2 regions of the Desulfotomaculum sp. 1211_IL3151 genome follow, and region 1 is predicted to be linked to the other one. Evidence: a T-box and tRNA genes for the amino acid it is inferred to sense, from the RefSeq annotation. Region 1 holds a T-box; the other holds one or more tRNA genes.
The links. A T-box is a leader RNA that pairs with one kind of tRNA and senses whether it is charged. The one in region 1 lies ahead of metG (methionine--tRNA ligase), so its partner is inferred to be a tRNA-Met.

Region 1 (6,923 bases):
AAGCACACAGCTAAACCTATTAAATAAATATCTTAACCAAAAAGGAATAAAGACCCTGGTTACCAGAGAACCAGGGGGCACTCCTGTGGGGGAAAAAATACGTGAACTGCTCCTAGATCCAAATTATCCAGAACTAATGGACCGCACCGAAGCTTTGTTGTATGCTGCGGCGAGGGCCCAGTTGGTTGCTCAGGTGATGCGACCTACACTTAAGCAGGGCATCGTGGTTCTGTGTGATCGATATATCGATTCCACCCTGGCCTATCAAGGCTACGGTAGGGGGATGGATTTAGACTTTTTAAGGAGTATTAATAAATTGGCCAGTGGGGGCCTGGCGCCTAATTTAACGGTATTGCTTGATTTAGCCCCGGAGGAGGGACTGGCCAGGTCACGTAGGGAGCGGGCCGCCGATAGGTTGGAGAGCCAATCCCTAAATTTTTATCATAAAGTACGTGAGGGTTACCTGGAATTAGCCAAGCGCAAACCAGAGGCTTATTTGGTGGTGGATGCACGACAGGAAATGGAGCAAATTCATCATATTATTTGTACCCGTATAGGTGGGTTGCTCAATGTCTAGTTTGAGTAGTATAATAGGCCACCAACAAATTGTTAGGATGTTAAAAAATTCAGTGCAAAGGGAACGTGTGGCCCATGCCTATTTGTTTATGGGGCCGGCTGGGATTGGCAAATACACCGTTGCCCAGGGCTTTGCCCGGTTATTGCTGTGTGAGGTCCCAGATAAAGAGGAAGCCTGTGGCAATTGCCGGGCCTGCCGCCAGATTGATAGCGGCAATCACCCGGATTTACATTTGTTGGAGCCATCCGGGGCAACCCTGAAAATTGAGCAAATAAGGGAACTGCAAAGGCAGGTGCAGTATAAGCCCTTTCAAGCCCCCCGGCATGTATTTATAATTGAGAAAGCGGAGGCCATGACTCAGGAGGCAGCCAACTGTTTTTTAAAAACCTTGGAAGAGCCGGGCAGTCAAACCGTTTTTATTCTCCTGAGCGATCAACCCTATGGTTTACTGCCGACCATTCTTTCACGCTGTCAACAACTACAATTTCGTCCCTTGAGTAATCAGGAAGTTAGTAAAGGGCTAGTTACCCTTGGTAAGATAGCGGTAGAACAGGCCCAGGCAGTGGCCCCTCTGGCAGGGGGAAGTTTAGGCCGTGCCCTGAAGCTTACAGGGGGAGAGGAACAATGGCCACGAAGGGCCAAAGCCCTAGGGTGGCTAAGGAGACTGCCTCAAATGGGTCAATATCAAGCCCTGCAGGCGGCCGAGGAATTAGCTACGGATCGGAATGAAGCAGTAGAATGCTTGGAGATTATGCTTTTTTGGTTTCGGGATTTATTGGTTTATCATTATACAGGTCAGAGAAAGGTTCTTAATAATCAAGATAAAATGGATGATCTTTTGTCCCAGGCCAATTGTTATATGCCGGGGAAATTAGTGCAAATAATTGAGGAAATAAAATTGGCCAAGGAAAAAATACTGGCCAATGCCAATACACGTATGACCCTGGAGGTAATGCTGTTGAAAATACACTCCGATGGAGGAAATGACTATGTCAGTTAGGGTGGTTGGAGTACGCTTTAAAAAAGCAGGTAAAGTATATTATTTTGATCCAGTAGATATTTCCTTGAATAAGGGAGAACATGTCGTGGTGGAGACCACCAGGGGCATCGAGTATGGAGAGGTTGTGGTTGCCCCAAGGGATGTGGCGGATGAAGAGGTTGTGGCACCTTTAAAACAAGTTTTGCACAAGGCTACACCGGAGGATGACCACCAGGTAGCAGCAAACAGGGAAAAAGAACAGAAGGCTTACGAAGTTGCTTTAGAAAAGATAGCCCTGCATCAATTGCCCATGAAATTAATAAGTGTGGAACAGACCTTCGATGGTAATAAAATAATTTTTTACTTTACCGCGGACGGTAGAATTGATTTTCGGGAGTTGGTAAAGGACTTAGCCGCTGTTTTCCGTACGCGCATCGAGTTACGCCAAATTGGCGTCCGTGATGAGGCTAAAATGGTAGGTGGTTTGGGGTGTTGTGGACGTGAACTATGTTGTGCCTCCTGGCTGGCGGATTTTGCCCCGGTATCCATTCGGATGGCCAAGGAACAAAACCTATCATTAAATCCCACCAAGATTTCTGGCATCTGTGGTCGCCTGATGTGCTGCTTAAAATACGAAAATGATGTTTACGAAGAGGCCAAGGCAGATTACCCTGAGATAGGTACCCAAGTGTTAGCCCCAGATGGTGAAGGGAAGATTATTGCGGTAAATATTTTTAGAAAGACGGTAAGTGTGGAATTACAGGAAAGCAAGGTCATTCGAGAATATCCTTTAAGTGATTTGAAAATAAAAAAAGGCCGAGGTGAATGCAACTGTGGCTGCCCTGCCCGGCAGGATTAATCGACTGGAACAGTCCCTTCGTCAAATATGTGACGAAGTGGATCGCTTAAAACAAGAGGTGAAGGAACTAGAAGATGAAAACGCCCGGTTAAGACGGGAAGTAGCAGGCCTCTATCTGGAAGACGGACAGGGTGCTAATGCTCAGAAAAAACCCGGGGCGAGGAATCTTTGGGATTTGTATGATAAAGGTTTTCACATTTGCAATATGTATTTTGGTAAAGGCCGTGAGGGAGAGTGCATCTTTTGTTATGCATTGATGAACCGGGGAGATGCACAGAATGGAACATAAAACAACGGGAACGTTATATCTTTGTGCAACCCCCATTGGTAATTTAGAGGATATCACCCTGAGGGCATTGCGGATTCTCAAAGAGGTGGACTGTATCGCGGCTGAGGATACCCGCCATACCCGGAAGCTCCTAAGTCATTTTGACATCCACACGCCCTTGTTGAGCTATCACTCCCATAGCAGCGAAGGAAAAGAAGAACAACTCATTATGCGATTAAAACAGGGTGAAAATATTGCCCTGGTTTCAGATGCTGGCATGCCCGGCATTTCTGACCCAGGGGCAGATTTGGTGAGGTTGGCCTTGGAACAGGAAATTATCGTGGTGCCACTGCCGGGGGCCTCAGCGGGAATTGCAGCATTGGTTGCCTCCGGTCTTCCTACAAATAAATTTGTCTTCGAGGGCTTCCTTTCCAATCAGCGAAAAACAAGGCGTAAACAGCTGCAGGCCCTAAAATCCGAACAGAGAACCATGATTTTTTATGAATCACCCCATCGTCTAACAGATACCCTTAAGGATATGCTGCAGGAACTGGGAGACCGTCCCGGTGTGGTGGCAAGGGAACTGACAAAGGTTCATGAGGAATTTAAAAGGGGGCTGCTTTCCCAGTTGCTGGTACACTATGATAACAACCACCCCCGTGGGGAGGTTTGTTTAATTGTGGGTGGGGCGGCAAAGGAAGAGCTCGGTGGAGAGGTGACAAATCAATGGGCTGAAATTTCCCTTGCCGAGCATATAGAATCACTGCTGCAGCAGGGCTATGATAAGAAAGAGGCGATTAAACAGGTGGCAAAGCTGCGAGGTCTACCCAAGAGGGAAGTATATGCAGTGGTGCATAAGGCTTAAGGGTATTTCTTGGGGGTCTAGCTGTTAGCCATCCGTCCTTAGCCGTGAGCTTTTTTACCTGTTAACACCAAATAATGGATAAGAAAAAATATTCTGGCAATTATTCAGGGGTTAATTTATAATAAGCCCAAGGGGTGGGTTTGATGGAAGAAGTTTTAAAATTAATCCTAAATAAAATTGGCAATATGGACTGCAAGTTAGATCAAATAGATAATCGACTAAATGCTGTAGATAATCGGTTAGATCAAATAGATAACCGACTGGATGCTGTAGATAATCGGTTAGATCAAATAGACAACCGACTGGATGCTGTAGATAATCAGTTAGAGCAAATGGATAATCGATTAGATGCCATAGATAGTAGGCTGGGCGGCATTGATAACCGATTGGATAATATGGAACAGGAGAATGAGAGAAGGTTTAACCAGTTGGAGGTTGCACTCCAAGAAATTAATAAAGATATAAAAGATATTAAGCATAAAGACATAGTTGACAGTTGTTATTATGATAAAAAGATAAAGGCCCTAGAAAAAGAAGTGTTTAGAATAAAGGATATGTAGAATTCATAACATCCAATAAAAACGAGAGGCTGCATCGGCCTCTCGTTTTTATTGGATGTTATACAACTTCTTTATTAACGCTTTCTCCCATGGCGACAATACACTCGTGACATACCATTTTTCCTTTGTAATGGGTAACATCCGAAGCATTACCGCAGAATACACAAGCGGGTTCGTATTTGCGTAAAATAATTTTCTCGTTATCCACATAAATTTCCAGGGCGTCTTTTTCGTCTATGCCCAGTGTACGGCGCAATTCGATGGGAATAACCACCCTGCCTAGCTCGTCCACTTTACGAACAATACCTGTGGATTTCATTCCGCTATCCCTCCCTATTATGCAATCGACACGATACCAGATTTTACTACAACTAATCATACCAGTACTAACCGAAATAGTCAATATTTTACTTTTATTTTTGTAATTTTATGGTATAAAATTTAAAGTTTTGGGGAAAACTTGACATGTGAAAATTTGTTTTATAAAATCGTTGTATAATATAAAAGCAATGATAGGGATGAGTAAATTGAGGCTGCCCTTAAAGAGAGCGGGGTAAGGTGAAAGCCCGCAGGGTAAGAGCGATTGAACATGGCCTTGGAGCTGCTGGTTCGAATGGATAGCCTATTAGGGCCAGCCGGAGAAGCAACGTTAATGCTTATGGTGCATGTGCACAACGGAGGCTGTCATCTTAGATGACAGTGAATTAGGGTGGTACCGCGGGTAATAACCTCGCCCCTGTAAGGGAGCGAGGTTTTTTATTTTCTAATTATAATATAAGAAGGGATGTTTATGAAAATGGGCAATTTCTACATTACCACACCCATATATTACCCCAGCGATAATCTGCATATCGGTCATGCCTATACCACGGTTGCAGCAGATGCCATGGCTCGCTATAAGAGGCTAACTGGCTACGATGTATGGTTTTTAACCGGTTCGGATGAACACGGGCAAAAAATTGAACGAGCTGCCAAAGCCAAAGACCAAACCCCAAAGGAATATGTGGATCATATTGTGGACGGTTTTAAAAGGCTGTGGCAAAGGCTGGATGTAAGTTATGATGACTTTATCCGTACCACCGACGAACGTCACCGCAAGGTGGTGCAAAAGTTTTTCCAACAACTTTATGAACAAGGGGACATCTATAAATCTGAATATGAAGGGTGGTACTGTACCCCCTGCGAAACATTCTTTACTGAATACCAGTTGGCCGAGGGTAAGTGTCCCGATTGCCAAAGGGAAGTAGAAAAGGTTAGGGAGGAAAGCTATTTCTTCCGTCAATCAAAGTATGCCGAACGCTGGTTAAAGTTCATCGAAGAAAACCCAGATTTTATTCAACCAGTATCCCGTCGTAACGAAATGGTTAGTTTTGTGAAGCAAGGTTTGGAGGATCTTTGTGTCTCCAGAACGACCTTTGACTGGGGCATTCAAGTACCCTTTGATCCCAAACACGTGGTCTATGTTTGGGTGGATGCCCTAACAAATTACATTTCTGCCCTTGGCTATCATACGGAAAATGATAGCCTTTACCAAAAATTTTGGCCCGCTGATATTCACCTGGTAGGGAAGGACATTGTGCGGTTCCACACCATTATTTGGCCCATGATGTTAATGGCCTTGGATTTACCCCTGCCAAAGAAAGTTATTGGGCATGGCTGGCTGTTGCTGGATAGTGGAAAGATGTCTAAATCCAAGGGAAATGTAGTGGATCCCCACCTGTTAATTGATAAATATGGGGTTGATGCGGTGCGCTATTTCCTCCTAAGGGAACTTCCCTTCGGCTCCGATGGTTTATACTCGGAGGAAGCCATGGTAAAACGCATGAATACAGATTTAGCCAATGATTATGGTAACCTATTATCCCGATCTGCTACGATGATGGAAAAATACCAACAGGGTGTACTTTCGATGCCCGGCACCCCTGAGGGGCCAGATGCTGAACTGATTGATTTGGCCGCAGCTACACCCAAAATGGTAGAAGAATACATGGAGAAAAGTGAGCTATCCAACGCCTTAGCGGCCATCTGGCAGATGGTCGGCAGGGCTAACAAGTACCTTGAGGAAACAGCTCCCTGGACCTTGGCTAAGAATGGTCAGAACGAAAGATTAAATACGGTATTATATAATGTGGCCGAAATTATGCGCTTTGCCACGGTTATGGTTACTCCCTTTATGCCAAACCTACCAGCCCGTGTTTGGCCCCAATTAGGCATTGAGGATAAACCAGAACTTCATACCTGGGAGAGCCTACGTTGGGGTAAACTCCCTGCGGCAACCACCGTCAAACGCGGGGAAGTGCTGTTTCCCCGGATTGATTTGAAGACACTGGAATAGGACTGGGTTATGTTACTACCATGGGTGGTGTTGTTGGTTATCAATAACACTTCCCATGGTAATTTTTAACTATTAGCCATTGGCCGTCAGCCCTTCGGACTTTGGGGTATTTCTTAGGGGTCGGCAGGGGCTTTTGTGGAGCCTATCCAGTAAAGGCAGGCGTAATTGGTAATTCACGATTTGACAGGAATTATGATGGACCCGACAAGTGGCTGAGGGCTGAAAAGGAGGTTAACGAAATGCTCATAGATTCCCACGCTCATCTTGACAACCCGCGTTTTCAGGAGGATTTGGACCAGGTGATTGCCCGGTGCGAGGAGAAGTTAACGGCGGTAATTAATGTGGGATATGATCTTGCATCTTCTAAACGATCGATTAAATTGGCCGAGACCTATCCTTTTATTTTTGCAGCGGTGGGTATTCATCCCCATGATGCCAAGGAAGCTCCGGAAAACTATCTGGAACAGCTTAGAGAAATGG
Region 2 (6,923 bases), on a different contig from region 1:
AATGCCGCAGAGACAAAAATTATTGTCACCATGAATGCCAGGGAATTGAGACACTTTTTTAATCTTCGCTGTTGCCAAAGGGCCCAGTGGGAGATTCGGAAACTGGCTGAAGAAATGCTCAACCTGGTTAGGAAAGTTGCCCCGCAGTTATTTGCTGCTGCCGGCCCCGAATGCCTCACGGGACCTTGTCCTGAAGGAAAATTAAGTTGTGGTAAAAGGGCGGAGGTTCGTAAAAAATACGGGGTAGATTAATAAGGAGCGTGAATTTAATTGGTAAGCCCTTATATTATTCTAGCCCTTTGGGTTATTGCAATGACCTTGGGTGTTATTGGTGTAGTGGCCCGTAAGAAAATACTTCTTAAATTGGGTCTGCTTGCTGCATTTGGTGGAGTGGTTCTGACCCTTTGGCTAAAAAGCACGCTTTGATAGCTTACCATGCCGTCAGCGGCACCAGCAGAGGATGAAATTTTTTGTCATCTTTTATATTCTAACATCCAACTTCTCACATCTCACTTCTAAATAGTGGAGGCATTAGCATGAATGAAATTATTGCCGGCAGAAATCCGGTGCGGGAAGCTCTCCGTGCTGGGCGGCCCATTAATAAAATAGTTATGACCAAAGGAGCCGGCGGCGGTCCACTGGCTGAGATTACCAAGCTGGCAAAGGTAAATAACATTCCCATCCAACTGGTGGAGCGGGAACACCTGGACAAAATGAACCCAGGAGTACCACATCAGGGAGTGCTTGCTTACACAGCGGCTAAGGAATATGTGGAGTTTGAGGAGATTTTGGCGATTGCTAGGGCCAAGGGGCAAGATCCCTTTATCATTATGCTGGACGAAATGAATGATCCACATAATCTAGGGGCGATCATCCGAACGGCGGATGCTGCAGGTGCCCATGGCGTAATTATTCCCCAAAGAAGATCAGTGGCTCTGACGGCTACGGTAGCAAAGGCCTCTGCAGGTGCGGTGGAATATGTTCCGGTGGCCAGGGTTACCAATTTGGATCAAACCATTCGGCAGCTTAAGGATGAAGGCCTTTGGGTGGTTGGTGCAGATATGGCTGGGTCAGAGATACATTGGGAAGCAAAATTAACGGGGCCGTTACTCCTCGTTATTGGGGGAGAAGGAAAAGGTCTGGGCAGGTTAATCAAGGAACGATGCGATATGTTAGTGCGTTTGCCGATGGCGGGTCGTGTGGGGTCACTTAATGCCTCTGTGGCAGCCGCATTACTTATATATGAGGTGGTACGCCAGAGAGGGTAGATTAGTCCATGCGAGAATTTTATGTGGTGGACGGATACAATATTATTTACGCCTGGCCAGAATTTGAGAAGATGCTTGAAAAAGGCTTAGAACACAGTCGAGATAAATTAATAAATATCCTAGCGAATTTTGCCGGGTTTGATGGCAATTCAATAACAGTGGTTTTCGATGCTCACCTGGTAAAGAGTGGGGTTGGGCACCATGAAATAGTCCATGGCATAGAAGTTTATTATACCCAGGAAGGTGAAACGGCAGATGCTCTAATTGAGAGAATCGTTGGGGATCTAGGTAAAATGGGAAATGTGCATGTAGTTACCTCTGATTGGGATGAACAAAAAATTATTTTTGGCAGAGGTGCTTACCGGGTAACGCCAAAGGAGTTTAGAAGTCAGGTAATGAAGGCAAATAAGCAGGGGCAAGAGAAATTTAACAAAACCAATCCAACGGAGGGATATCTGGAAGACAAGCTTCCCGCAGATATCCGAGTGATATTCGAAAAATGGCGGCGCAGAAAGGACTAAAGTCCACAGGGATTGGATTTATTTTACCTTGACGATTCTTTTTGGGATAAGCTATAATTAGTCATGTAACTTAAAAGGGCTAACTAACTAACTAAGGACTGGTAAATCAGACCCCAGGTTTTCGTTTTGCAGGGCTATTCTGATTGCTTTTTTCTGTTTTTATGCTTTCCTAGAGATGAGAAGACGGGGGCGATAGTTTTGAATCCTAATGCACAAAGAGAAGTTTCCGGCGGATATCATATCATGGTAGATGAGGATGTAGTTGAGTTTGCGCGTGAAGGCGACGACGCAGCGCTGGAGTTCTTGATTAACAAATATAAAAACTTTGTGCGTGCAAAAGCCCGCTCATATTTCCTTATCGGGGCCGATAGAGAAGATATTATTCAGGAAGGCATGATTGGTCTTTATAAAGCAATTCGTGACTTTAGAATGGACAAACTATCGTCATTTCGTGCCTTTGCGGAATTATGTATTACCAGGCAGATTATTACCGCCATAAAGACTGCCACCAGACAAAAACATATTCCACTGAATTCCTATGTTTCTCTGAATAAGCCCATTTATGATGAGGATTCTGATCGAACACTATTGGATGTGATATCCGGGTCTAAAATTACCGACCCCGAGGAACTAATTATCAGTAGAGAAGAGTTCGATGACATTGAAGAGAAAATGGGAGAAATACTGAGCTCCCTCGAATGGAAAGTGCTTATGTCCTATCTTGAAGGGAAATCCTATCAAGAGATTGCGGAGGACTTGAATCGTCATGTTAAGTCCATTGACAACGCACTCCAGAGGGTTAAGCGCAAGCTTGAGAGATATTTAGAGAAACGAGATCTTTAACCAGCCATCCTCTACATGTGATAAAATTCTACACGACATCCGATTTACCTTCAAATAATCAGAAAAAAATATAGTTAAAAACATCTAAAATTTCCATCGATTACAGCTTTCAAAGTGTTGACATGACAGAATACATCTGTTATCATAATCAATGTTCGGTGCCGACGTAGCTCAATTGGTAGAGCAGCTGACTTGTAATCAGCAGGTTGCGGGTTCGAGTCCCATCGTCGGCTCCAAATTGAAAACCTGGAGGGGTTCCCGAGCGGCCAAAGGGAGCAGACTGTAAATCTGCCGTCAGACGACTTCGAAGGTTCGAATCCTTCTCCCTCCACCATTTATTTACTAAGCAAGTTTTTCTTGCACAAAGGATTTGTTTGTGGTAAGCTAGTCAATGCTGACGCGGGATAGAGCAGTTGGTAGCTCGTCGGGCTCATAACCCGAAGGTCGGAGGTTCAAGTCCTCCTCCCGCAACCAACATGCTGCTATAGCTCAGTAGGTAGAGCGTATCCTTGGTAAGGATAAGGTCACCGGTTCAATTCCGGTTAGCAGCTCCAAAAGAATATGGCGGTGTAGCTCAGGTGGTCAGAGCACACGGTTCATACCCGTGGTGTCACTGGTTCAAATCCAGTCACCGCTACCAACAACGCAAGCTAGTCATTGGACTGGCTTTTTTCTTTTTTAATAAATAAAAAGAAGGATTTTTGTGATTGTTATCGAATTTTGCTAATGGTTTACAATGGTTTGTCTAGGACTTCTAATTGAGGGTATAAAAAGAGCATAATTTTGGAAATAACTTTAGAGATGGAATAAATCTCTGCTAAATGCCTAACAATGGAGGAGGAGAATTTTAAGCATGGCTAAGGCTAAATTTGAACGTAATAAAACCCACGTAAACATTGGAACCATCGGTCACGTTGACCATGGCAAAACCACTCTGACTGCTGCCATTACCATTGTTTTGTCTAAAGCTGGCGGTGCAGCCGTTAGACGTTATGATGAAATCGACAATGCTCCCGAAGAACGTGAACGTGGTATCACTATCAATACTTCCCACGTAGAATATGAAACTGCAAAGCGTCACTATGCACACGTTGACTGCCCTGGTCACGCCGACTATGTTAAAAACATGATCACCGGTGCAGCTCAGATGGACGGTGCTATTCTTGTGGTATCCGCTGCTGACGGCCCCATGCCACAAACCCGTGAGCATATTCTGTTGTCCCGTCAGGTTGGCGTACCTTACATCGTAGTATTCCTGAACAAGTCTGACATGGTTGATGATGAAGAACTTCTGGAACTGGTAGACATGGAAGTTCGTGAACTGTTAAGCTACTATGAGTTCCCCGGCGATGACACTCCTATCGTAGCTGGCTCTGGCCTAAAAGCCTTAGAGTGCGGTTGCGGTACCAGAGAATGTGAATGGTGCGGCAAGGTTTGGCAGCTGATGGACAATGTAGACGCTTACATTCCTGATCCTGAACGTGCTGTAGATAAGCCCTTCTTAATGCCTGTAGAGGACGTGTTCTCCATTACCGGCCGTGGTACGGTTGCTACCGGACGTGTAGAGCGTGGTCAAGTAAAGGTACAAGATGAGGTTGAAATTGTTGGTCTGAACGAGAAACCCCGTAAGACCGTGTGCACTGGGGTAGAAATGTTCCGCAAACTGTTGGACTATGCCCAAGCTGGTGACAACATTGGTGCCCTGCTGCGTGGTGTAGACCGTAAAGAAATTGAACGGGGTCAAGTATTGGCTAAGCCGGGCAGCATTAAACCCCACACCAAATACAGTGCCGAAGTATACGTTCTGACCAAAGAAGAAGGCGGCCGTCATACTCCTTTCTTTAATGGCTATCGTCCCCAGTTCTACTTCCGTACCACGGACGTTACCGGTATCGTAGAACTACCCGAAGGCGTAGAAATGGTAATGCCTGGTGACAACATTAAAGTAGATGTCGACCTGATTACCCCCATCGCCATTGAAGAAGGTCTGCGCTTCGCGATCCGTGAAGGTGGCCGTACCGTAGGCGCCGGTGTAGTAACGGGTATCCGCGAATAATGCAAAGGTTCCCTAAGGGGAGTGGGTTGATCCTACTCCCCCTTTTTAGCCTTTAGCCATTAGCTGTTAGCTTTTGCATTGGGCTATCGGTCAAAGAAGATGCCGGCAAGGCCCAGGGCCATTAAGGATGCAATACTAACAGTTAACACAACGAAAAGCTGCAGGCTGATGGTTGAGGGCTGACGGCTGAAAAATGTGGTATATAAATCCAGCAAATGTGGCAAAATACTACTATGGGTTAGCGCGGATAACTATTGACATCCAACAATACTTTGTGTTAAATTTGTTAAGGTATATTACTAGACACGCATATTACTAGATAACACTAGACAATATCGGTCCAAGTCTTTTTTCGTTTTAGGGAGGTGGCAACAGTGCGAGTAGGCGTAACTCTGGCTTGCACCGAATGTAAACGGCGCAACTACACCACTGACAAGAATAAAAAGAACGATCCTAACCGGATTGAACTTAAAAAATATTGCAAGTGGTGTCACACACACACCGTTCACAAAGAAACCAGATAGTTCAAGTTTTAGCCCCGGAGGTTGTAATCAACCGCATTACATATGGGGCCTTATTCAAGGCACTTCTGGTGAAAACAAAAATGAGGATGTGGCGTTTTTCAATGGCTGTGCAAAAGAAGGAACAAAAAAAGGCAAGCGCTGCCAAAGAAACAACGGCAATCAAGGAAGCCAGCGGGGCCGAGAATAAGAAGGGTGCGGTCCCCAAGGATGCTGTAAAGTCCGTAGCTAAAAAAGAACCGGCAAAGGCACAAAAGTCTTCCGTTTCGGATCGGGCTGGCAGCGCAAGCAAATTTCTGCGCGGGGTTCAGAATGAACTAAAAAAGGTACATTGGCCCACCCGTAAGGAAGCTATAACCTATACTGGCGTAGTACTTGCTTCTGTGGCTGTGGTTGCTGTGGTAATTTGGATGCTGGATTCGCTTCTCAGCTTAGGCGTTTCGGCCATAATATCCTAAATGTCAAGCGAGGGGGTGGGGAACCCTAAAGGAAAAGGGGTTCCTTCTGTTAATGAGTAAACAGTGGTATGTTGTGCATACTTACTCCGGGTATGAGAACAAGGTTAAGGCCAACTTGGAGAGGCGAATAGAATCAATGAATATGGAAGATAAAATCTTTCGTATTCTAGTGCCAATGGAAGATGAAGTAGAAATTAAAAATGGCAAGAAAAAAATCTCTAAGAAAAAAGTTTTCCCGGGCTATGTATTGGTTGAGATGATTATGACCGATGACTCTTGGTATGTTGTTCGCAACACACCGGGTGTTACGGGATTTGTCGGCTCTGGTTCCAAACCCATTCCTCTAAATGAAGATGAAGCGAAGGCAATTATTAAGCAAATGGGGATGGAGGAACCAAAGGCCAAAATAAATATAAACCTTGGTGAAAACATCAGGGTAACTGATGGACCCTTTGAAAACTTTGTTGGTGTGATAGAAGAAATTTACCCTGACAAGGGTAAAGTTAAAGTAATGGTATCCATGTTTGGACGTGAAACTCCCATCGAACTAGATTTCGCACAAATTCAGAAATTGGAATAAGACTTTAGGTTGTAAGGAGGTGGACTGGAAATGGCCAAAAAGGTAGCTGCCATTATTAAATTGCAAATTCCGGCCGGTAAAGCCACCCCAGCACCCCCAGTTGGACCTGCTTTAGGTCAGCACGGGGTTAATATCATGGGGTTTGTTAAACAATATAATGAAGTAACTGCTGCTCAAGCAGGCTTAATTATTCCGGTTGAAATTACAGTATACGAAGACCGGTCCTTTACCTTTATTACTAAAACTCCTCCTGCAGCAGTGTTGCTGAAGAAGGCTTTAGGTATTGAGACCGCTTCTGGTGAACCTAACAAGAACAAAGTGGGCAAACTTGACCGTTCTAAGGTTAGAGAAATTGCCGAATTAAAGATGCCTGATCTAAACGCTGCCAGTATAGAAGCTGCTATGCGTATGGTAGAAGGAACTGCCCGTAGTATGGGCATTGAAATTGTAGAAGGATAAACTTCATCCGGTGGGAGGATGTAGTCCGCTAGTACCACAAAGGAGGTAGTTCATATGCCGAAGGAAGGCAAGAAGCTTCAGGAAGTAAGAAAGATGTATGATGAAAATGCTCTTTACGAACCCCTTGAGGCTGTTGAATTAGTTAAAAAGACAGCTAAGGCAAAGTTTGATGAAACAGTAGAAGTTGCGTTCCGTCTAGGGGTTGACCCCCGCCACG

Region 2: it has a tRNA-Met gene. The T-box ahead of metG (methionine--tRNA ligase) is inferred to sense a tRNA for this amino acid. The anticodon was not compared.

The regions. Positions count from the first base shown of each region.
Region 1 covers NZ_JBAIYV010000025.1:24,957-31,879, reverse strand. Annotated here, with positions in the region: gene tmk (dTMP kinase) at 1-577, shown strand, start outside; gene holB (DNA polymerase III subunit delta') at 570-1,577, shown strand; gene V6C11_RS05060 (PSP1 domain-containing protein) at 1,567-2,415, shown strand; gene V6C11_RS05055 (initiation-control protein YabA) at 2,390-2,704, shown strand; gene rsmI (16S rRNA (cytidine(1402)-2'-O)-methyltransferase) at 2,694-3,548, shown strand; gene V6C11_RS05045 (hypothetical protein) at 3,692-4,108, shown strand; gene V6C11_RS05040 (AbrB/MazE/SpoVT family DNA-binding domain-containing protein) at 4,167-4,427, opposite strand; T-box leader at 4,609-4,849, shown strand; gene metG (methionine--tRNA ligase) at 4,899-6,443, shown strand; gene V6C11_RS05030 (TatD family hydrolase) at 6,683-6,923, shown strand, end outside.
Region 2 covers NZ_JBAIYV010000065.1:13,309-20,231, reverse strand. Annotated here, with positions in the region: gene thyX (FAD-dependent thymidylate synthase) at 1-252, shown strand, start outside; gene V6C11_RS18420 (DNA repair protein) at 271-426, shown strand; gene rlmB (23S rRNA (guanosine(2251)-2'-O)-methyltransferase RlmB) at 537-1,268, shown strand; gene V6C11_RS18410 (NYN domain-containing protein) at 1,277-1,789, shown strand; gene sigH (RNA polymerase sporulation sigma factor SigH) at 1,988-2,632, shown strand; tRNA gene V6C11_RS18400 (tRNA-Thr) at 2,793-2,868, shown strand; tRNA gene V6C11_RS18395 (tRNA-Tyr) at 2,881-2,966, shown strand; tRNA gene V6C11_RS18390 (tRNA-Met) at 3,031-3,106, shown strand; tRNA gene V6C11_RS18385 (tRNA-Thr) at 3,111-3,186, shown strand; tRNA gene V6C11_RS18380 (tRNA-Met) at 3,196-3,272, shown strand; gene tuf (elongation factor Tu) at 3,486-4,688, shown strand; gene rpmG (50S ribosomal protein L33) at 5,063-5,212, shown strand; gene secE (preprotein translocase subunit SecE) at 5,293-5,667, shown strand; gene nusG (transcription termination/antitermination protein NusG) at 5,720-6,247, shown strand; gene rplK (50S ribosomal protein L11) at 6,278-6,706, shown strand; gene rplA (50S ribosomal protein L1) at 6,761-6,923, shown strand, end outside.